Lewinella sp. 4G2: one gene and its partner. The protein of the gene in region 1 interacts with the protein of each later gene in a pairwise test. Links are inferred from orthologs where the notes say so. Each region holds a gene or a part of one and is shown on either strand. Other genes may lie near its edges. The genes, in order: rpe and eno.

Region 1 (11,169 bases):
CGATTATCCGTGAGGATGGTGCCCTGCCGAACGGAGATGATTTCTTCGTTAGCCGGGGCGATACCCTGCGCACGCAGACCAACGTCAATGCCATCAGTGGAAACATTGCGGGGGGCGACTTTTATTTCAATTGGCAATTCGCCGAGGGGTGGGAGTTGGATGGGGATGTCCACTACATCTACGGCAGGCGGCGGCAAAACTTTCCTGAGTTACCCAACAGCATAATTGTTCCGCAGGATCACATTCCGCCAGCCTACGGGAAACTTGGGATAGGTTACCGCAAGCGAAGGCTACGGTTGAATGGCAATGTCCGTTTCCAGGTGGCCAAACCCGTTTGGCGCTATGCCGTGTCGTCGATAGTCGTGCCGCCCGGGGATAGCTACAATATTGGCATCAACCTGGGCACCCCGGACAACATCGAGTTCACACCCATCAACCCCAACACGGGCGAATTCGTAGGTAGCCGGGCCTGGTGGACGCTAAATGTTTCGGGGGAGTACGCGCTTACCCGTTCCCTCCGCCTCCGTCTGCGGGCGGATAATTTGTTGGACTGCCACTACCGGACTTTTGCGAGTGGGGTGTCGGCGCCAGGGCTGGATATTCGCTTCGGGGTGAGTCTTCGGTTTTGAGTTTCGCGCCTGGATGGGCTACCTTCCGGATATGCCGGGTAAGTCCAATTCCTATACGCACCTTTCCAATTTGGAGCTCAAGCAGTTGTTCCGGGAACAACGAGGCCAATCTACGTCCGTAGCTCCCGCATTGCTGGAGGAATTTAACCGGAGAGGGCTGGCGGTACCTCCACCTCGAAACGAGGCTACGGCAACGCCACCTTCCCCCAAGTCGAAGCCAAAACGATCGGCCTCCTGGTTTGCTTTCGGGCGCGAAGGGAACGAGGCGGTACGGGAAGAATTACTCGATGCTGGTATCACCGCGGATGATCGACAGCCACTGCAGGATCGTGCAGCGGTGGTGCGCCTGGTGTACGTCTGGATCGGGTACTGCATGTGGTGGATGCGGGGGCGCTGGGTCACCTTTAGTTTTCAGGAAAACCAGGATGTCTTTCGGCCGGCGAGCGACTTCAGCCTTGTTCCCCTTTTAGTGCCAACTTTACTACTGATCCTCATCACCATTGGCCTGTACCGGCAAAAGCACTGGAGCTTGGGCATTTTATCCTTTCTTCTGGGCTTTCACGGCTTGGAGGATATTCAGCAAATCATTGCACTTGTTCGCGGATCCGTCCCCTTCAACCTCAGTCTGTATCCAGACTCCGTGATCTCCCTTGGCATTTCAATTTCGCTGGTGGTCCTGTTATTACTGGTGATGCTCCAGCGGGGAATCAACCGGGCGTTTGGGGTGGGCCCGAAGTTCATTCAGAGCTACCTTTTCATTGGTATTTCTATTGGTCTGTTGTACCACGCTGCTTCGGCCATTTTGCTGCGTTCCTACCTCAATTAAATCGCTCGATCCCATGCACCGCGTTATCCTTTTTCTGCTTGCCCTCTTGCTTTGCACCTGCGACAGCGCCCAGCGTGATGATGCGGAGGCGCTGCCGCAGGTGCCGGGTAAAGACCGGATGAATATCCTCTGGCTGACGTGTGAGGACATTAGCCCGATGATCGCTGCCTTTGGCGACAGTACCGCGCGGACGCCGAACCTGGACCGGCTAGCCGCAGCGGGCGTGCGGTTCCCAAATACCTTCAGCGTGGCCGGTGTATGTGCCCCGAGCCGAAACTGCATCGCGACCGGGATGTATCCGATCAGCATTGGCGGCCACAACATGCGGACGACCAGCCGGCAAGAGGATATGGAGGCGCTCGGACTGCCCGGGCCTTACGGTGCCCTCCCGCCACCCGAGGTAAAGATGATGAGCCAAATCATGCGGGAGCACGGGTATTTCACCACGAATAACCAGAAGCACGACTACCAATTCGCCGCCCCGAAAACGGCCTGGGACGAAACCGGACCCCGCGCCCACTGGCGCCACCGGCCGGACCCGGAGATGCCTTTTTTTTCAATCTTCAACATGGAGATCACCCACGAAAGCCAAGTGTGGCGCACGGGGAAAGGGCAGCTCCGTTTCGTGGAAGGCTTCGAAGAGCCGACGGCAAAAATCCACCGCTGGGATGACGTCTGGACCGAGGATGCGGACCGCCCGCCGCTTACCGTGGACCCCGCCGACGTCCCCCTCCCACCCTACCTCGTGGACGATGCCGCCACACGGAAAGACGCCGCCCGGGTCTACTCTAACATCGAGATCATGGACCAGCAGGTGGGCCTGCTCCTGGACCAACTCGAGGCCGACGGGCTGATGGGCAACACCATCATCTTCTTCTATTCCGACCACGGCGGGCCGCTTCCCCGGCAAAAACGACTGCTGTACGATAGTGGGATTCGCGTACCGATGATCGTAAAGTGGCCCGATGAGCGGAAGGCGGGTACGATAGATTCCAGCCTTTTCAGTTTCGTCGATCTCGCACCGACAGTGTTTAGTCTAACCGGAATTGACCTGCCGGATTACCTGCAAGGCCAGGCCATCCTCGGCCCCGCCGCCGCCCCGCCGCGGGACTATGTTTTCGCAGCTTCGGACCGGCTAGATGGCTTTTACGACCGGATCCGAGCCTGCCGGGATAAACGGTATAAATATTTGCGCAACTACTACCCGGAGCGGGGCTACTACCTGCCCGTCGTATACCGGGAACAGATGGCGGCGATGCAGTCTCTACTAATGGGTCGCGATGCGTGTACCCTGACCGACGCACAGGCGCAATGGTTCCGCAAGACCAAACCGACGGAAGAACTTTTTGATACGGAGAATGACCCTTACGAACTACAAAATCTGGCGGACGATCCAGCTTACGCCGGGAAGCTTGCGGAACTAAGGTCGGCCACGGATGCCTGGCTGGCGGAGATAGGTGATTTGGGGGCGGTACCGGAAATCGAACTCGTCCAGCGGTTCTGGGATGGGCTGGAGGTGATGCCCACTACCGGTCGCCCGCAGGCGCGGCGGGATAGCCTCGGAAGGTTTGAATTGTACAGCAAGACGGAGGGCGCGCAAATTGCCTACCAGTTGACGCCGAAGGGAGGCATTCCCGGCCCGTGGCTGGTCTACACCGAACCGCTCGATTACCCACGGGGGGATACGTTGAAAGCCGTTGCCCAACGCATCGGCTACCAGGAGAGTGGAGTTAGTTACGGGCGGTGAGTAATCAGCAACTAGTTGGCGCAATCACCACGTTTGATCGATCACCGACGACCGCTACCTTTAATCTGTACAATGATCCTGACTATGATTAACCACCCCGATTACCTGGCGCTGAATAAAGACCAATGGAACCAGCGCACGGCCATCCACCTGAAGAGTGATTTTTACGATGTTCCCGGCTGGCTGAACGGAGCCCAAAGTCTAATGCCACCCGAACTTGACCTACTACCGAAAGACTTGACTGGACTGAAAGTACTGCACCTACAATGTCATTTCGGACAGGACACCCTTAGCCTGGCCCGCATGGGCGCCGAGGTAACGGGGGTGGATTTAAGTGATGCCGCGATCGCAGCTGCGAAGGACCTCGCCCGGCAGTCTGGTCTGGCGGCCCGATTCATTAATTGTGATCTGTACTCCTTGCCCGATCACCTCGACGAAGCGGCCAGTTTTGACATCGTCTTCACTTCCTACGGCACCATCACCTGGCTGCCGGATCTGGACCGGTGGGCGACGATCATCCGCCAGTACCTGAAGCCGGGAGGGCAGTTCGTCTTCGCGGAGTTCCACAACTTCGCTTACCTGTGGAATGAGGACCGGACGGCCATCAAGTACCCCTACTTCAACGAGCAGCCGATCGTGGAAGAAATTAAATCCACCTATACGGATGGGGACCAGACCGTGACCGGTACCGAAGTGAATTGGGACCACCCCGTAAGTTCCGTCATCACCACCCTCATCCGGGCCGGGCTCACGCTGAATGAATTCCACGAGTTTGAATACTCCCCCTACGCTTGTTTTGACGATATGGTACCGGGGAAAGAAGAAGGCCAGTGGTGGTTAAAACAGTTGCCCGGCCTCATACCTTTGGTCTATAGTTTGCGGGCTACGGCTCATTGACCGAACGCCTTCCACCAGTTCATTCCTCAGACATCCGCTATGCACTACGTTGCCCCTTCCCTACTCGCCGCTGACTTCCGCCGTTTGGACCAGGCCATTGAATTGGTCAATACCTCCGAAGCGGATTGGTTTCACCTGGACGTGATGGACGGGTCTTTTGTCCCCAACATCTCCTTCGGCCAGTTCATCATCGAGCAGGTAGCGCAGGATGCCAAAAAGTACCTGGACGTCCACCTGATGATCGACCAGCCAGAGCGCTACATCGAAAGTTTTGCGCGGGCCGGCGCGACGGGTATCACCGTCCACGCGGAAGCGACGAACCACCTGCACCGGGTGATCCAGCAGATCAAAGAGACGGGTTGTAAAGCGGGGGTTGCTCTGAATCCTCACACCCCCGTCAGCGTACTGGAAAACGTGATCGAAGAGTTAGACCTGGTGTTGATCATGACGGTTAATCCCGGCTTTGGGGGGCAGAAATTCATCTACAACTCCCTGCAAAAGATCCGCCAGGCTTACGACATGATCGTCGTGCGCAACAGCCCGGCCATCATCGAGGTGGATGGGGGGATTGGTTTGCAGAATGCGCAGAAGGTTTTAGAAGCGGGGGCAAGGGTTTTGGTAGCGGGGTCGGCGGTTTTTAAGGCGGAGGATCCTGCTGGGGTTATTCAGCAGTTGAAGGGTATTTCGGGGAATCCTGTTGGTATTGTTTAAATCGATTCTTGCCTTTTACTCGGCTCCCGACCTCCAGGTCGGGCCTGCTAGCTGGTAGTTTGACCTTTAGGTCAAGCCCGCTACCCGGTAGTCTGACCTTTAGGTCAGGCCGAGGAGGCTCCTGAAGACAGATTATCCTACCACTCTTTTGTGACCACCGCGAAGTAGGACCGCAGCTCAAAGTAGCAAAAGCTTCGTCCTATTACCCTGGCATTATCGCGATTTTTCTCCGGCTCCCGACCTCCAAGTCGGGTCTCAAAATTTAGGTCTTCCTGGAGTTTCTTTTTTACCACTTCTTTTGTAGCCAAAAGAAGCAAAAGCTTTGTCCTGTAACCGTGGCTTAACGCGATTTCAGCGGCAGAAAGCTAAAATTTGCCAACTCGCCAATCGATCTGAGCGATGCGCAACCAACTATAGATTGCATCATTTTAGTGGTTCTTCCTCAATCCATCGCACGCTCAAACAGTGCAAATTTCTTAACGCTTTCTCCCGCTGAAATCACTACCACGGTTAAGGGACGGATGACTTCCAAGGCTATAGGTGTCCAGTCTAAAATCTAAAATCTAGCGTCTTAAGTCCCACAACTCAAGGCACAAACCCCAACGGATTCTCCAACACCTCCGCCCCATCAACTCCTGGCGCGCCACCCAGAATAACCTCCCATTCTTTTGTAGGATCAAGATACCGTTGCGCTACATCCCGAATGGTTTCGGGAGTAATTTCCAGGATGGTTTGGGAGAGGTCCGCCAAAAAGGCGTGGGGTTCGTAAGCTTTCAGGATGCCCGCCCGGTGGCGGTAGGCGTGGCCGAAAATGCCATCCAGGTTATTGGAAACGGAACCGCAGAGGTAGGCCCTTACCATCTCTAGCTCCGCTGGACCTACGAGGTCCTGACGTAGGCGTTCGGCTTCGGTGGCAATCTCCTGGCGGACGATGCCGAGACTTTCGTTGGCTACGTCGGCGGAGACGCCGAAGTCGCCGTCGTAGCGGTAGGTATCTACTTCGGATTCGATGCCGTAAGTAAGTCCTTTTTCTTCGCGGATGTTGCGCATCAAGCGGGAACCGAAATAGCCGCCGTAGATGGTATCCAGAACGACGAGGGCGGGAAAGTCTGCACTGCGGATGTCGATGCCGGAACGGCCGATCCTGATCATCGTTTGTTCGGCGCGGGGACGGAGTACCTGAACTACGCGCGGTTTGGCTGGGATCGCAGGCAGCGTACTGGGGGTTGCGACGGGGCCGGACCTTAGTCCGCCGAAAGCCCGTTCCAGCAACTGCAAAACTTCATCGTTCAGTTGTCCAGCAACAAACAGGGTGGCATTCCCGGCGTGATAGTGGGATTGGTAGAATTGACGTACATCCTCCAACTGCAATTCGTCGTATAGTGACTGGGTGCTATTGTAACCGTAGGGGTGGTCCTTCCCGTAGGTCGCCACGGTGATGAGCCGGAAAGCTAGGGTGTCATTGTCGGAAAGATTCTCCCGCAAGCGTTGCTTTCGCTGGCGGACGGAACGCTGGAAGCTCTCCTCCGAATAGTTGGCTTCCGCGACAATTTCCGCCATCATCGGCAAGACTTCCCCGGCAAACCGGAGGGTGGTCGCAACGCTGAGGTTACCCGTATCCATCAGGTCTGGCTGAGTGAGTTGGGTGCCGAATTGCTCGAAGTAGGCTTCGATGTCAGCGCCCGTGTGTTTTGGAGTTCCTTCCAGCAGTAGCTCTTCCGTCAGGGCACTCACCAACTTACCGGGTTCGAAGGACCGGCCTGCATTCCAGATCAACTCCACGCGAAGAACGGGCGCATCCACCCCGCCGAGGGCGACCACCTTCAGTCCGTTGGAAAGCGTAAACCGTTCGGCTGGCAACAAGGCGGGAATGCTCGCCAGGTGAATGGGCGGCGGCAATATCTTCGGTACGGTAGGTTGACTCATTGGGGAGAATAACCGTTTGAGGTGCCTTTTGGTTATCGACTTCGAGTTGCAAGTGGCGAGTAGCGAGTGGCAAGTTGCAAGTTGCAAGTATCGAGGATCCTCCTGCCCAATCAGCCAACCTACCTTTTCTCTCCCGTGTCCCCTTTCCGTAACTTTGCCCTATGCCTAAAAGCCAACTCCTTTTCTTACTTGCCTTCCTCCTTTGCACCAGCGCCAGCGCCCAGGGGTTGGCGGGGGCGAAAAACCAGGACCGCGGGGTGCTCATCTCGGCCGGGTACGGTGTTTTTCAATCTGCCGGCGACCTGGCGGATCGATTTGGTAATGGATTTGCCATCGACGGCGGCGTGAGTTACCTCGGTAAAAAGACCAATTGGGAATTCGGTGTCCGCGCCAACTATGGGTTTGGGAACCAGGTGAACGAAGATGTGGTCGCTGATCTGCGGACGGATCAAGGCTTCATCATCGGCAACATGCGCGACCCGGCCGACATCCAATTACGGCAGCGGCAACTGTTCGTCGGGCCGATGGTCGGGTATACGTTCGGGCTCGGGGCGAGCAAGCGTTCCGGCATCAACGTGCGGACGAGCGTCGGCTACTTCTTCAGTCGGATCCGGGTGCAGCAGGATGCCATTCAGGGTGTGGAGCCGCTTCAGCCAGAGCGGCTGGCGGGTTACGACCGGCTAACCGGTGGCCCGGCGATCTACCAATTCGTGGGTTATCAAATCCTGAGCGAAAACAAACGCATCAACTTTTATGCCGGGGCCGATCTACTGGCCGGCTTCACCAAGCCGCTTCGGGCCTTCGATATTCCTACTGGCGGTCCACTGCCGGATGAGGTTCGAACGGACGTTGCGCTCGGTGCACGCGTTGGCATTGTCATCCCCATCTACATCGGTGAGGGCCGCGAAATTTATTACAAGTGACGCCGATCTACCGGTTGGGTACAGCGCTGTACCACCGAGCCATTCACCTCTACGGTAAGCTGGGCAATCAGCAGGCAGCCCAGTGGGTGGCGGGGCGCGAAGAGCAGATTACTCCCCCCAAACCCTCCGGAAAGCAGCGCGTTTGGATGCACTGCGCCAGCCTTGGTGAATGGGAACAGGGCCGACCGGTGCTGGATGAATTGCAACGCCGCCTTCCCGACTGGGAATTTGTTCTGAGCTTTTTTAGCCCCTCCGGTTACGAGAAATCGAAGGGCCTCGACCTGGTCGATCACGTTCTGTACTTACCTCCAGATTCCCCCACCAACGCCGAAGCCTGGGTGCGGGAATTGGCGCCGGATCTAGCGCTTTTCGTAAAGTACGAATTCTGGTTTTTCCATCTGCAGGCCCTGCACCGGTCGGGCGTTCCTACTTGGTTGGTGGCGGCCAGTTTCCGGCCCGGCCAACTTTTTTTCAAGCCTTACGGCGGTTGGTACCGGCGGATGTTACCGTTCTTCACCGGCATTATTTTGCAGACGGAAGCTGCGCGGCAATTGCTTAACCAAGCAGGCAAGTATCCGCGCAAACGCACCTTCGTGGCCGGCGACCCCCGCATGGACCGCACGCGATCGCTCACCACCATTCCGTTCAGCGATCCGCTCATTGAGGCCTTTTGTGCTCGCCGCCCTACCATTATTGCGGGTAGCGTATGGCCCCAGGATATGGCCGTGTGGGAGGAGGTTTGGGACCAAGTATCGGACCACTGGAACATCATTTTCGCGCCCCACCAACTCAACGAGGCAGATTTGGCGCTGACGCAGGTGCAGTGGAAGGGGGTGCGATACACCACCGCCACTCTGAAGGACGTCGCCTCCAACAACGTACTGATCCTCGATACCATTGGGATGCTGAGTAAAGTATACCGCTACGGCCGGGTAGCCTACGTAGGGGGTGGATTCAAAACGGGCCTCCACAATACCCTGGAACCAATGGCCTACGGACTACCGACGATCTTTGGACCAAACCACGAAAAATTCCCTGAGGCCGCTGTCGCCATCGCCGCCGGTGGGGCCTTCAGCATTAGTGACGGGGAGGACCTCCTGAATAGCCTCCACACCCTCCAGGATGAAGAGCTCTGGCAGGAAGCTCACCAAGCACAAATGACCACCAGCGAACTCAGTGCAGGCGCCGGCAGACGGACGGCCGACATCGTCCTGGCGGGGCTTGCTAATTAGTACTTCGTTACGCAAGGGCAAAGACCAGACTTAACCAAAAGGCTGGCCTTTCGTTAGCAGGGAGTAACTCTACAATCTACGTGACCAATCGATCCACCCAATTACTGTGTACCCGCGTCAGCGCCCTGCTGATTTGTATGCTGTTGGGTGGAGCAATCCTAGGTCAGCAAGAAATGGGCGTTGAAAAAGCCTTACGGCGGACTTACGAGAAGGGCAACCTGCTGAGTGCCATCAGCTCCATGCGGTGGAAAACGGGCGTGACGTTGGCGGGGGCGTCTCTCAACGTCGGGGAATACCGAGATCTCCGGATCCAACTAGCCGGCGGGCGCGCGTACACACTTTACGCTTCGGCGGAAACGGAACGGGCTTACCTCGATCTGCAGCTGCTCGACGCGGATGGCCAGCTACTTGTGGTGGACGCTGGCGATGACGCTACCCCCTTCCTGGAGTTTACCGCGCCGTCAGATGGCCCGTATGTATTGCGAGCCTACCTACGCTCCAGTGACCTACCGCGCCTCGGCGTTGGAATCGGCCTTATGGATACTGATGGATTCACCCTGCCAAGGAGCAGGTATGACTTTGTGGCAAAAAAGTTTTTTGGCAGTCTCGCGGGTTTACGTACCGCAGCCCCGAACGTTAGACTGGATGACACGACTCCAAATTGGCCCGTGCTAGTAGCCTTTGCGGTACCGGAAAACGAGCTGCAGATTGATGGCATCGTCACTTTCCCGGGTGACTATCTATTCGCCCTCAGTAGTGCGCCGGACGCGCCCGATCAAGAACTTTATCTCCTGAACGATGTGGGAGCAGTAGAAGGCCGGAGCAACACGCCAGGGCAAGCACCATTGATCGAAAAAAGATTACAAAAAGGGACCTATTCTTTGAGAATACATAGAGAAAATAATACTTTGCCAAACATTCTTTTTCTAGGAATCCTTCTTAGATAAATCCGGCCTGGCGAAGTGCCAGTCCACAAAACATTTGACTATGGGCAAAGTGCTTAAAGTAATCGAAGTTCTCTCTGAATCATCCAAAAGCTACGAAGACGCGATTCGCAATGCGGTAGAAGATACCGGCAAATCCGTGCGCAACATCCGTTCCGCTTACCTCAACGAGCAATCCGTCACCATCAAGGATGGTAAGGTGGATAAATTCCGCGTGAATGTGAAGATCACCTTCGAAGTGGACGTATAAGTCTACGTATCACGAGGCCTTCGAAAGCTAGCCTTCTGGTAAGCTGAAACGATAGCCACAACAATAAGAAAGGCCCGACGAATCATCGTCGGGCCTTTCTTGATTTAGGGTGGTTGGAAAGTGCCTGCTACTTACTGGAAAGCTGGTTAAGCATCCGGTCCACTTCTTCTTCCCGGCCGTCGCGGTAACCGCTGAACTCCTTGACAATCTTCCCATCACCGTCGATGATGTACATCTGGGGAATGCTACGGAAACCGAGTTGGCTCTGCAGGGCAGAATTGGAATCGACGAGGATATCGTACTCCCAACCTTTGCGGCTAACGAGCGCGGGGATGCGGTTGACCATGTGGCGCTTATCGACGCTGATGGCGAGGAATTGGACATCGAGTTCGTTCTTCCACTTATCGAGGTACTTACTCATATGGTCCAACTCCATGTGGCAGGGTTGGCACCAGGTAGCCCAGACGGCGACGACGGTCACTTGCCCGTTGCCAATCTTATCGGCTAGCTCTACGGACTGGTGATCGACGGTTTTCAGCGTCGGTGTGGGAAAAGCAGCCTGGGCGGACAGTGAACCGGCCATCCCTACGAGGAGCAGGGAGAAAAACAATTGCTTAATCATGTATTTGTATTTGTGGGATTATGAACAGTGAGGTGACCAAAAATATGCATAAGACGCCGTTAAGGTAGTGATAAACCGCAAGTCGCCGGTGACGACCCTTTAACTTAAACTACCGTCGGCTGGAGATGATTAAGCGAAGCTCAGGCTCACTTCTTCATTTCGTAACCACCATACGGATTGGCTTACGCCTGGGTAACGCAGTGGTACCTACGATATTATGCTAGTAAAGACCGAGCAACAGCCAGTCGGCAATCAATTGTCGGTTGCTGGGCTCCAGGATACGTAGTTGATCGGAAGGGTTGGCCATGTTCGCCAGCTCAATGAAGACGCTGCTGGGTTTCGCTTCCCGGAGCACGTGTAGATCGCGAGCGGATACCGTCCCGTCGTACCCACGTCCGGCACGGGTCTTGTCGTACATCTCCCCGATCGTGTTCCGCATGTGGGTGGCTTTCTTCTTCCCGA
Region 2 (11,357 bases), 2.6 Mb from region 1 along the record:
ACCGTAAGGGTGGTTTGCGCCGAAATGACACCACCACCAAGCAGCAAAGAAAGGACAAGGGTACGTGTAAAAAGCTTCATAAGATTATGTTTATAAGACCGCCCAAAGCCAATAAATACAAGGGCTTCAGGACAAAACACTACAGCGCCCTTCTCCCGGTGAGGGGAGAAAGCCGCTATCCTAAAAGTAAAAATCAAAGGGTACGTAACCGCTACAGCGAGCGGGCCATAGATCTGATTTTCATGAGTGCGAGAGGGCGCAAGGAACCCAGAAAAGCTGGGTGAGAAGTTCAAGAACATCCGGGCCGTAGCCCCCTCAATACAAAAGAGTTACACAAATATAATTAGACTATGGACGTATGCAAGTCGCGAAGGAACAAGCCCAAAAATTGTTCGGGAAGGCCAATTCTGGCTGGGGAAGTAGCATTTTGGAACGAACATTCCAAGCGGCAACTACGCATGCAGTTATTTCAACATGTATATTCTGCTGACCTTGCCTCCAATCGAGGATCCGCTACGGTAGTAACACCGTGGACTTACTCCCCCACAATAATGGGCAGGGCCTAAGTATCCTTATGCACGTAGTAACTCTTGCTGGCGAAGTGTTCACGGTTACTCTTCATAGCCAGCTTTTCGGCTTCGGCGGCATCGATCTTGGCGTCGTAGCCATGAAGGCGATTCCCGGAACTAATTCACTTGTAACGTGGATCTGCTTAGCTAGGCCATCCCAAACTGATCCAATCAATCGTTTTTTTGCGTAATCATCTTTCACAGTGCCTCAACGATCCGAGCTCACTCGCCCACCTCCCCGGCACCCGCGGCAGCGCCAACAAGACGTATGCGGGCGCTGCCGCAGGTGCGAAGTAAGGGGGAAACAACAGGACCATTCAAAGCACGATTGGTGAACGGTTTTGGGAGGATCAGCCCTCCCCTTCTTCACTCCCCCAGAAGCTCATGGCGGGTGACGTAAGTGCCCGTTGGTGCGTATTGGTAATGGTATTGAGGACGTTGACGCGGCGCTTGCCCACGAGGACGTGCACGTCGTAAATCTCGTCCACCGAGGCGGCGTAGGCCATCTCACCGACTTTGGCGCCGCTGGGGAGGTAGATGACCACGACGCTCGCGCGGTCGGCCGATTTAGCGAAGTCGAGTTGCGCGAAGGTGGAACTGTTCTTGCGCAGTTTGGAAGTCGCCACGAACAGGTAGTCGCCGGCCCTGGCCATGCCCCGCACGAAGCCGCCGACGTGGCAAACCGTCGTCAATTTTCCAGAGTCCAGATCTACGGTAGAGACGAGCCCCTTCGCCGTTTGCAGGACGTACAACTTACCGTCGTACCAACGTGGCGAATGGGGCATGGCCACGCCGGAGCTAATCGTCTCGCCCGACGCCACGTCCACGATCACGCCGGAGGTAGTGACGGTATCCCGCCAGCCCTGGGGCGTATTGGTGGTGCTGAAGGCCGTTGCGTAGGCCGGCCGGCCCTCGCGCATGGCCATGCCGTTGAGGTGGCAGCGGTCTTCGGGCATGAGCGCGTCGATCCACTTTGGTTGCCAAACGGGCGTAAAGCTGTACTGGTCGCCCAATTGCATGATGCAACTGAAGCGGGTATTGACGGCGTAGAGGGATTTGCCACCGTCGCCAAAGCGCAGGTCGTGAATATCGAGCGGGCCGGTGTGGTAGGTCATGCGGGGCAGGTAGAGCGCGTCGTACTTGCCCGGCCCGTTCGGGTAGCTGGGTGCCGCCATCGGTGCGTTGCGCAGGACGATCACTTCGTCGCGGCAAGCGATGGCAAGCCGGTCGGTAGCCGGGTCCTCGGTAATGCCCATGGGCCGGTTGAAACTGCGGGGTAGCTGGACGATCCGCTCATCGTCCACCGCGCTGAGCATTACCACTTTGCCCGCCTGATAGGTACTCAGCATGAGCGTAATGCCCAACTGGTGGAGGAGCTCGGGCAACTGGGGAGTAGACTGGAGCGCGAAGGGCGGCGGCGCCTGGCCGACTTTAGGGGGAGTTGCCATGGAAGCTGAGCGTAATTAGTGGGGGAGTAATAAGTAAGAGATTAAATTGGATTAACTCCCTTGCTTTACGAGCACGGTAGCAGGCATTGAACCTTACCTACCAGTCTTCCCCGCCTATGCTGGAGCTAACTGATTGGCCAATTCAAGTATTGCTCTACCCGCCCTACTCCGGCAACCCAATCCGTATCGTCAGCTGTGTCCCGCTAAAGTCCGCCACTTCGTTGAACTGCCGGGCCTCCAGGAAGATCGTCCCCGGCTGGGTCGAGGCCTGGATGGCGGGGGTGATGCCTTCGTAGTACAAATCGGTTTCTTCCAGATAGACGGTGCCGGTTACGGCTTCACCCGTTACGTCAAAAGCTGCCATGGCCCCTTCGTCGGTAGTGACGCTAATGCCAGCGGACTTTATCCCCGCCGAGCCGGGCGTGAACTGGACGTCGAAGGTGGCCGACTCTCCCCCTGCCAGAGTGGTCGCGCTGAGATTGGACACGGTGAAATCATCGTTATCTGCTACGACCGTGAGGTTCGTAATGGGGTCGCCACCATCGTTGGTCACTGTGTAGGTGATGGTCGCACCATTCTCTTCGTTTTGAAAAATAGAGGAGCCAAAATCGGTGCCGGCGGTAGCCTCGTTGGTGCTTATCAGTGATGCAACGCCAGTAATATTCTTGAAAAGGCGAAAGAATCCTCTACTATTCCCCGAAACTAGGTCTTGATCCCCGTCCCCGTCAATGTCGACGAATGTGGGCGTGGAGTTACTGCCGACATCAAAACCATCCAGAGGGTTAGGGTTAGCCTCGGTGAAAACGTTCATCCCATCATTATAGAAGATCTTAAAGGAGCCGTCACGCGCGCCTGAGACTAAGTCTTGGTCCCCGTCTCCGTCGATATCGACAAAGGTCGGTTTGGATCTATTGCCGACGTCAAAGCTATCAAAAGGGTTAGAAACAGCCGCGGAAAAACCATTCGTACCGCCGTTTGTAAACACTACAAATGTACCGTACGCATTTCCGGAGACGAGGTCCAGGTCACCATCTCCGTCAACATCGACAAAGGCGGGGGCGGAGTTTTCTCCACCGCGGAGACCATCCAGAGGATTGGGGTCTGCCTTGACAAATGTGTTTGATCCGTCGTTCAAAAAAACATCAAACCTACCATCGTAGCCGCCCGAGACCAGGTCCTGGTCCATGTCCCCATCAATATCCACGAAAGTGGGGGTAGTGTACAGGTCGGTCCTTAAGCCCCCTAGAAGATAGAGGTTAGGTCCGTTGAAAGCGCCCGATGCATCTTGACTGAAAACGATGAGCTCGCCGTATTCATTTCCTGAGACGAGATCCTCGTCCCCGTCTCCATCTAGATCGAAGAAAGTCGGCGAGGAATTACTTTGTGCGAACAAGTCAGCCAATGGATCATCGATGACCTCAGTGAAGTTGTTCGATCCGTCGTTGCTGAAGACGAGAAAAATACCGGCATAGTTTCCTGACACTAAATCCTGATCCCCGTCTCCATCAATATCAGCAAAAGTAGGTGTGGCATAGCCATCGGTATTAAACCCGTCAAGGGGATTCAAACTGGCCTCGGAGAAGATATTATTTCCGTCATTGAGAAACACGAGAAATTCGCCATTGAGGTTCCCCGAAATGAGATCTTCGTGCTCATCCCCATCTATATCAAAAAAGGTAGGATGGGCTAAACTGCCAACATCAAAGCTAGAAAAAGGATTGGTGGGCGCCGTGATGAAGGTGCCCGTACCATCTTTAATAAACAAACTGAAGTTGCCATTTCCCTCTCCTACAACCAGGTCTTCGTCTCCGTCGTCGTCGATGTCGACAAAGCTGGGTGCCGATCGATTATTAACGGATACGCCGGGCAATGGGCTGCCAGCGGAAAAGGCTCCGTTCCCATCGTTGCTAAATACGATGACTTCTCCAGATGATGCCCCCGATATTAGGTCTTCGTCGCCGTCCCCATCAATATCGGCAAAGCTTGGGTTAGCATAATTACCGACGTCAAAGCCACCAAACGGATTGTCATTAGCCTCGATGAAATTACCTGACCCATCGTTGGTGAAGAGAATAAAGTTGCCGTCGAAGTTTCCCGCGACGAGGTCCTGATCCCCGTCCCCGTCGATATCGACGTAGGCGGGACTGGAGTAATAGCCAACATCATTCGGCACCTCGATAAAGGTTGGCACCTGCTGCGCCTGAACCGGGTTGGCCGCTAGCAGCGTGAGAATAAATGCTGCCGACCCCCCTACGGCTCGCACATTCGTGCCCATCCGTTCCAGCGCAGTAACGTAGCGTTGCAATCGGGCGCGGACGCGGGTGCTGTATTTAGTGGAGGGCGCGCTGCGCAACCGGCGCTCGATGCGCGTAGCTAATTTGTTGAATTTCCGCAGCAGATCGCGCTTGCGGGGGGAATGAGTGTTTTGAGTACTCATAACATCAAAGGTAGTATGTTAACAGTGTGATATGCGTGACAAAAGTAGTAAGACTACTCCAATTATCGAAGTGGAGCGTTTACACTTTCTGTGCTTCAACATGAATGATCACTTTCGGATCACCCTCCTAGATTCCTAACATCTATAGTCCCGTCACCAAATCCAGGCGTCTTTGTTTGGCGGAAAAGTTACTTGAGGTCACTTCCAAGGGTCATATAGCTCGCCAGGATCGGTTTCGTAATGGCTACTCCAAACGATTAGTTGATCGCTGATGAACTTGGTGGACCAAGTGTTGACGTGTTGCCGTAACTATGGTACTACGGGCGCAGTCAGAAAAAATCAGGCAAAACTTGACCCTGATCACAAGAATGGGCAGCCTCAGTTCCGCTACCTACTCCTCCTCCACAATAATGAACACGTCCTCATCATCCTTCTGCATGTAGTAACTCTCGCGGGCGAAGCGTTCGCGGTTACTTTCCATGTCCAGCTTTTCGGCTTCGGCGGCGTCGATCTTGGCGTCGTATCCAGCCAGTTCTTCCTCCAGGCGGTCAACGGTGCTACTGAGTTGGAGTTGGGTGAGGACGTCGTGGCGATCCATAAAGACCATCCAGATGGTGAAGAGGACGAGCGTAACGAAGTAGCGGTTGCGCACGTAGGGTGGCAGCTTGTTGATGAGGGTCGTTACGGGGTCGGTCTTTTTCTTCGTAGCCATGAGGGTGGCCAAGATAGGATGGTTCCCGGTACTTTTTGGGATTCGGTACGGACTTTATGTGGATCGGGCCCTCCTACCCTAGTCCATCAACCCCAATTATGGGTAGTTGTCCTCCATAATCCGGCTCCTACCTAAGTTTACTTACCCACCTCCCCGGCACCTGCGGCAGCGCCCAAAATGGCTTGAGTAAGGTTGTAATTGGCTAGGGCTTTAGTAATGAACACCGCCAACCTTATGGACAGCGCACTAAAAAAGGGCACTCCCCCATAACGGAGAAGTGCCCTATTCATTTAGAATTTAAGGCAGAGTTGCCCAGCAAACAGCTAGTTTACTTACCCAACTTCTTCAGCAAATCGCGGCCGGGGAAGTAGGCCGTGCTACCGAGCTCCTCCTCGATGCGGAGCAACTGGTTGTACTTGGCGATTCTGTCGGAACGGCTGGCGGAACCAGTCTTGATCTGGCCACAGTTGAGGGCCACGGCGAGGTCGGCGATGGTAACATCTTCCGTTTCACCGGAGCGGTGGCTCATTACGCTGGTGTAGCCGGCGCGGTGGGCCATGTTGACGGTGTTGATCGTTTCGGTAAGGCTACCGATCTGGTTAACCTTGACGAGGATGGAGTTGGCGCTGCCTTCGGCGATGCCGCGACTGAGCCGCTCGGTGTTGGTAACGAACAGGTCGTCCCCCACCAACTGGCAACGGTCGCCGAAGCTTTGGTTGAGGGCGGCCCAACCTTTCCAGTCGTCCTCGTCGAGGCCGTCTTCAATGGAGAAGATCGGGTACTTGTCCACCCACTGCTTCCAGTAGTCAACCATGGCGGCAGATTCGATCTTGCGGCCGTCGGACTTGTGGAAGTGGTAAACACCCTCCTTGCTGTCGAAGAACTCGGAAGCAGCGGCATCCATGGCGATCATCATATCGTCGCCGGGCTTGTAGCCGGCCTTTTCGATGGATTCGAGGACGATCTCGATGGCCTCGTCGTTGCTCTTGATGTTGGGGGCAAAACCGCCTTCGTCACCGACGTTGGTGGAGTAGCCTTTGGACTTCAGCACGCTCTTCAGGTGGTGGAAGGTCTCCGTGCCCATGCGCAGGGCCTCGCTGAACGTATCGGCTCCGAGGGGCACGATCATGAATTCCTGGAAGTCGATGCTGTTATCCGCGTGGCTACCGCCGTTGAGGATGTTCATCATCGGCACGGGCATCGTGTGGGCGTTCACGCCACCGACGTAACGGTAGAGGGGCAGATTCTGCTCCAAGGCCGCAGCTTTCGCACAGGCGAGGGAAACACCGAGGATGGCGTTGGCACCGAGCTTGCTCTTGTTGGGCGTGCCGTCGAGCTCGAGCATGGTCTCGTCGATGTACCGCTGGTCGGTCACGTCGACGCCGATGAGTTCTTCGCCGATCTTTTCTTCGACGTTGGCGACGGCCTTGAGGACGCCCTTGCCCAGGTAGACATCCTTGTCACCGTCACGGAGTTCCACTGCTTCGTACTTGCCGGTGGAGGCGCCGGAAGGAACGGCTGCGCGGCCGACAATGCCTTCGCCGGTAATTACTTCTACCTCAACGGTAGGGTTGCCACGGGAATCAAGGATTTGCCGGGCGCGGATGTCTAAGATTGAGCTCATGTATTTAGATATTTTGGGTTTTTAGTATCGAGTTGCGATTATCAAGTTGCGAGTTGCGAGATTCGAGTAGCACTCGCTACTTGCAACTCGACACTTACAACTTGCAACTCGCTACTTTTTACTCATTTTGATGGAGTCGACGAACTGGTCAAACAGGTAAGCGGCGTCGTGCGGGCCGGGGCTTGCTTCCGGGTGGTACTGTACGGAGAAGGCGGGCTTGCCGACGATGCGGATGCCTTCGATCGTGTCGTCGTTCAGGTTGCGGTGGGTCACTTCCACTACGTCGAGGTTGGCCTCGATGGCTTCGGGGCTTACGCCGAAACCGTGGTTCTGGCTGGTGATCTCGGATTTACCCGTGATCAGGTTCTTAACGGGGTGGTTGATCCCCCGGTGCCCGTGGTGCATCTTGTAGGTGGGGATATCCACGGCGCGGGCCAGGATCTGGTGGCCGAGGCAGATGCCGAACATCGGCTTCTCCTCTTCCAGCATCGCTTTGGCGGTATCGACGGCGTAATCCATCGCGCCGGGGTCGCCGGGGCCATTGGAGATGAAGAGGCCGTCGGGGTTGAAGGCGCGGATGGCTTCCATGCCGGATTTGGCGGGGAATACCTTCACGAAGCAATCCCGCTTGGTGAAGTTGCGCAATATGTTCTGCTTGGTGCCCAGGTCCAGCACGGCCACGCGGTACTTCGCCGTCGCCTCGTCACCGAGGGTGTAGGCTTCCTTGGTCGTCACCTTGCTAGCCAGCTCCAGGCCGTCCATATCGGGGGCCGCGGCGAGCTGCTTTTTCAGTGCGTCCAGGTCGAATTTACCGTCCGTGCTTTCGCTGGAGATGATGCCGTTCATGGCGCCCTTCGTGCGGATGTGGCGTACGATGGCGCGGGTATCCACGTCGCTGATGCCCACGAGGCCTTCCTTTTCTAGGTAGTCCTGGATGGAAGCATCCGCGAGGTTGCGGCTGTAGGGCACCGTGAAGTTCTTCACGATCAGGCCGGCAATCTTCACGGAGTCAGATTCCGTATCCGCGTCCGCCGTCCCGTAATTCCCGATGTGGGCGTTCGTCGCTACGAGCAACTGGCCGTAGTAGCTGGGGTCGGTAAATACCTCCTGGTAGCCGGTCATCCCGGTGTTAAAACAGATCTCACCAACGGTGGTGCCAATCTTTCCGGCGGCCTTCCCCTCGAAGGTCGTGCCGTCAGCCAGTAGTAGGATTGCGGGTTGTTGTTCCATGTGCGAATGTATGGGTACGGAATTCGCGCAAAGATATGGAAACGCAGGTTAGCGATTAAGCGTGGGGCTGGCAATGTTTATTCGCCGATTTACAGCGTAAAGCAACGAGCTAGCGTACCCGATCTCACTAAGCAGAACTGATTTTGGGCGCTGACGCAGGTGCGGGGTGATGGGGGAGTAACGAGAAACGAGTAACGAGTAGCGAGTTGCGACTCCTTACTCACTACTTGCAACTTGCAACTCGCTACTCGCAACTCAAACCACCCAGCCACGTTCCCGAGCGTGAGTGAGCGCGTCCGCGTAGTCGCCGACGAGTTGCACTTCGATGTCGGTTGTGTTTTCGATGAGGGCTTCGATGCGTTTGGCCCGCCGTTCACTCTGGACGTCCCGGATGTAAATGCATAGGATGCGGCCGGGGTTGTTGCGGGCGGCCTCGAGGTAGATGTCCGTATCGTGTTCGCCGGAGTCACCTACCAAGATGAAGTTGAGGTGGGGATAGGTATCGAGCACCCGCTTCACCATATCGGCCTTGTGGGTCTTGTAGCTGAAGGTCTTGTCCTCACTGGGCAGACCAAAATCACGCAGCAGGACGGGCCCGCGGGGGAAGTGGTTGATGCTGAGAAAGTCCACCAGCAAATCGTACAAGTTCCAGGGGGAATTGGAGACGTAGAAGAAGGGGTTGAAACCCTTTTCGTCCGGCCCGAGCTTGAGGGCATTGTAGAAATCGGATACGCCGGCAAAGGCAAGGCGATTCCCCGCGTTCTTCAGGATGGTGTGGATCATCGTTTTGATCTTGAACCTGCTGGTCACATCCGTCTTGAGGATCGTATCGTCGATATCGCTGATGATTCCAAACTCCGCTTCGGTGGGCACGACGACGGCCGAATGGGAGACAATGTTGAGGTCCGCCTCGTCGGGAATACTGACGACGGTGATCTCCGCCTCCTGCCACAGCCCGTCGTCAGACCGGACCGTTTTGTCCTCGGGGCAGTGGTGTTCAACGTGGAAGTAGCCTTCGTCATTGGTCGTCCGCTCAAAAGTGTAGTCACCCCAGGTGATCTTGACCTTGGCGCCGGGAATCTCCCGGGAGTTAAAGCGGCGGAAGTTGTTGGAGATGTTGTCCCACAGCTTATCGCGCTCGTCGCGGCGGATACCCCGGTCCCGCAGCACCCGGCCGGTGATGAAGAGGTAATCCTCCCGGCCAAAACCGATGTAGTTGGCGACGGTGACGGGTTTGTCGTTCCCCCAGTTGAGGCGGTCGACGAGGTCGTCCCATTCCCGGTGAGCGAATTTACCGATGGATTTTAGTGCGGATGATATGGCCATATCCACCCAACGCAGAGTGGGCGGTCAAATGTTCTGGGGGCAACGAAAGCGAATCGGTGCGGACCGTCCACATTTTTTTGGCGTAGCCAACTAACATTGGCTAAGGCAAAGGGGTACTATCGGCAATCAATTTTCCAGCTATGAGTGGTTTCTTCCAAGAATTCAAAAAGTTTGCCGTCAAGGGCAACATGATCGACTTGGCGGTTGGCATCATCATCGGTGCCGCGTTTAATAAGATCGTTGACGTACTCGTCAAGCAAATCATCATGCCTCCCCTCGGCTGGCTGACGGCCGGGGTAGACTTGGCGGATCTGAAATGGGTCATCGACCCGCCTAAACTGGACGAAGCCGGTGCCGTCGTTTCCCCGGGAGTAGTGATTGGCTACGGCATGTTCATCGAAGCAATGATGGATTTCTTCATAGTTGCCCTGACGCTGTTCGTCGTGATTCGTTTCATTAACCGGCTTAAGGATAAGGCGGAGGACGATAAGAACCAGACCGTTCCTACCCCAAAGGACATCCAGTTGCTCTCCGAGATCCGCGACGAAATGAAGTTGATGAACGGGAAGTCAGCTGCGTAAGGTTACTCGCGGGTGCAGCCGGGATTTTCTAAAGAGACTTGTGGTGCAAAAGACTAACCGCCTAGCCCGGCTCGTTCCAACCATCCCCGCTAAAAACTTGTCCTGATAACCGGACTACTTGACTACACATAACCCCACCAACTGAATGGACGCCATTAAAATTCTCTGGGCCGACGACGAGATCGACCTGCTCAAACCCCAACTCCTCTTCCTCAAAAAGAAAGGCTACGAAGTCACTACCGTCACCAACGGCCACGACGCCCTGGAAGAACTGGAGGGGGACGTAGAATTTGACGTCGTATTCCTCGATGAGTCCATGCCCGGTCTCACCGGTCTGGAAACCCTAAGCCGGATCCGCAATACGAATACCTCCATCCCCGTGGTGATGATCACCAAGAATGAGGCCGAGGACGTGATGGAAGAAGCCATCGGCAGCCAGATTGCCGGCTACCTGCTCAAGCCCGTCAACCCCATGCAGATCCTGCTGACGCTGAAGCGGATCATCGACGAGAAACGCCTCGTCCGCGAAAAAACCAACACGGAATACCAGCAGGACTTCCGCCAACTCCTCATGGAGATCAACAGCGGCCTCAACAAGGAGGAGTGGGTCGATATGTACAAGAAGATCATCAACTGGGAACTGAAGCTGGACGACAGCCAGAGCGAACAGATGGGCGAGATCCTGGCCGTCCAGAAAAAGGAAGCCAACGCAGAATTCTGCAAGTTCATCGAACGCAACTACCTCGACTGGGTGAAGGGGGAGGACGCCCCCACCATGTCCCACAACCTGATGCGTAAAAAGGTGCTACCCCATCTCAGCAAGGACGTCCCTACCGTAATGGTGCTGCTCGACAACATGCGCTTCGACCAGTGGAAGGTCATCGAGCCCTACCTGAGCGAACTCTTCCGCGTGGAGGAAGAGGACTACTTCTACAGCATCCTCCCCACGGCGACGCAGTACTCCCGCAACGCCATTTTCGCGGGGATGATGCCCTCCGACATCGCTAAACACTACAAACAGTGGTGGAAGAACGACGCGGACGAAGGTGGCAAGAACATGCACGAAGCCGACCTCCTCGGCAAGCAAATGGAGCGCCTGATGAAGCGCAAGGAGATCAAGTGGGATTACACCAAGGTCACCCGTACCAACTTCGCCCGCCAGATGCAGGACCGGGCCTTGGACTTCCTCAACAATGACTTCTCCGTCATCGTATACAACTTCATCGACATGCTCAGCCACGCGCGCACGGAGATGGAAGTCCTTAAGGAGTTGGCCGGCGACGAAAAGGCCTACCGCAGCCTCACCCGCAGCTGGTTCGAGAATTCCCCCCTCTGGGCCACCCTCCGCAAACTGGCCGAGCGCGACGTGCAGTTGATCGTGACGACCGACCACGGCACCATCCGCGTCAACACCCCCAGCCGGGTGGTGG

What was found.
Region 2: the proteins of rpe (region 1) and eno interact in binary tests that used the Escherichia coli proteins (3 or more experiments, as listed by UniProt). The link is inferred for Lewinella sp. 4G2 from one-to-one orthologs.

Annotation. Positions count from the first base shown.
Region 1 is NZ_LVWJ02000014.1:2,946,462-2,957,630, reverse strand. The notes cover bases 3,194-5,974. They hold rpe (ribulose-phosphate 3-epimerase), read left to right. Parts: upstream 3,194-4,138; coding sequence 4,139-4,810; downstream 4,811-5,974. Other genes in these bases: A3850_RS12310 (pitrilysin family protein), read right to left, coding at 5,396-5,974; A3850_RS12320 (bifunctional 2-polyprenyl-6-hydroxyphenol methylase/3-demethylubiquinol 3-O-methyltransferase UbiG), read left to right, coding at 3,287-4,099; A3850_RS12325 (sulfatase-like hydrolase/transferase), read left to right, coding at 3,194-3,202. Also shown: A3850_RS12335 (TonB-dependent siderophore receptor), read left to right, coding at 1-629; A3850_RS12330 (hypothetical protein), read left to right, coding at 661-1,455; more of A3850_RS12325, read left to right, coding at 1,469-3,193; more of A3850_RS12310, read right to left, coding at 5,975-6,736; A3850_RS12305 (hypothetical protein), read left to right, coding at 6,898-7,659; A3850_RS12300 (3-deoxy-D-manno-octulosonic acid transferase), read left to right, coding at 7,656-8,891; A3850_RS12295 (hypothetical protein), read left to right, coding at 8,972-9,838; A3850_RS12290 (dodecin family protein), read left to right, coding at 9,879-10,085; A3850_RS12285 (TlpA disulfide reductase family protein), read right to left, coding at 10,213-10,707; A3850_RS12280 (N-acetylmuramoyl-L-alanine amidase), read right to left, coding at 10,928-11,169. UniProt on the Escherichia coli protein: Catalyzes the reversible epimerization of D-ribulose 5-phosphate to D-xylulose 5-phosphate.
Region 2 is NZ_LVWJ02000014.1:389,181-400,537, forward strand. The notes cover bases 4,643-7,611. They hold eno (phosphopyruvate hydratase), read right to left. Parts: upstream 6,791-7,611; coding sequence 5,495-6,790; downstream 4,643-5,494. Other genes in these bases: A3850_RS03195 (septum formation initiator family protein), read right to left, coding at 4,846-5,166; carA (glutamine-hydrolyzing carbamoyl-phosphate synthase small subunit), read right to left, coding at 6,902-7,611. Also shown: A3850_RS03175 (Ig-like domain-containing protein), read right to left, coding at 1-80; A3850_RS03185 (TIGR03032 family protein), read right to left, coding at 920-2,017; A3850_RS03190 (FG-GAP-like repeat-containing protein), read right to left, coding at 2,181-4,454; more of carA, read right to left, coding at 7,612-8,020; A3850_RS03210 (App1 family protein), read right to left, coding at 8,276-9,346; large-conductance mechanosensitive channel protein MscL, read left to right, coding at 9,487-9,927; A3850_RS03220 (response regulator), read left to right, coding at 10,073-11,357. UniProt on the Escherichia coli protein: Catalyzes the reversible conversion of 2-phosphoglycerate (2-PG) into phosphoenolpyruvate (PEP). It is essential for the degradation of carbohydrates via glycolysis.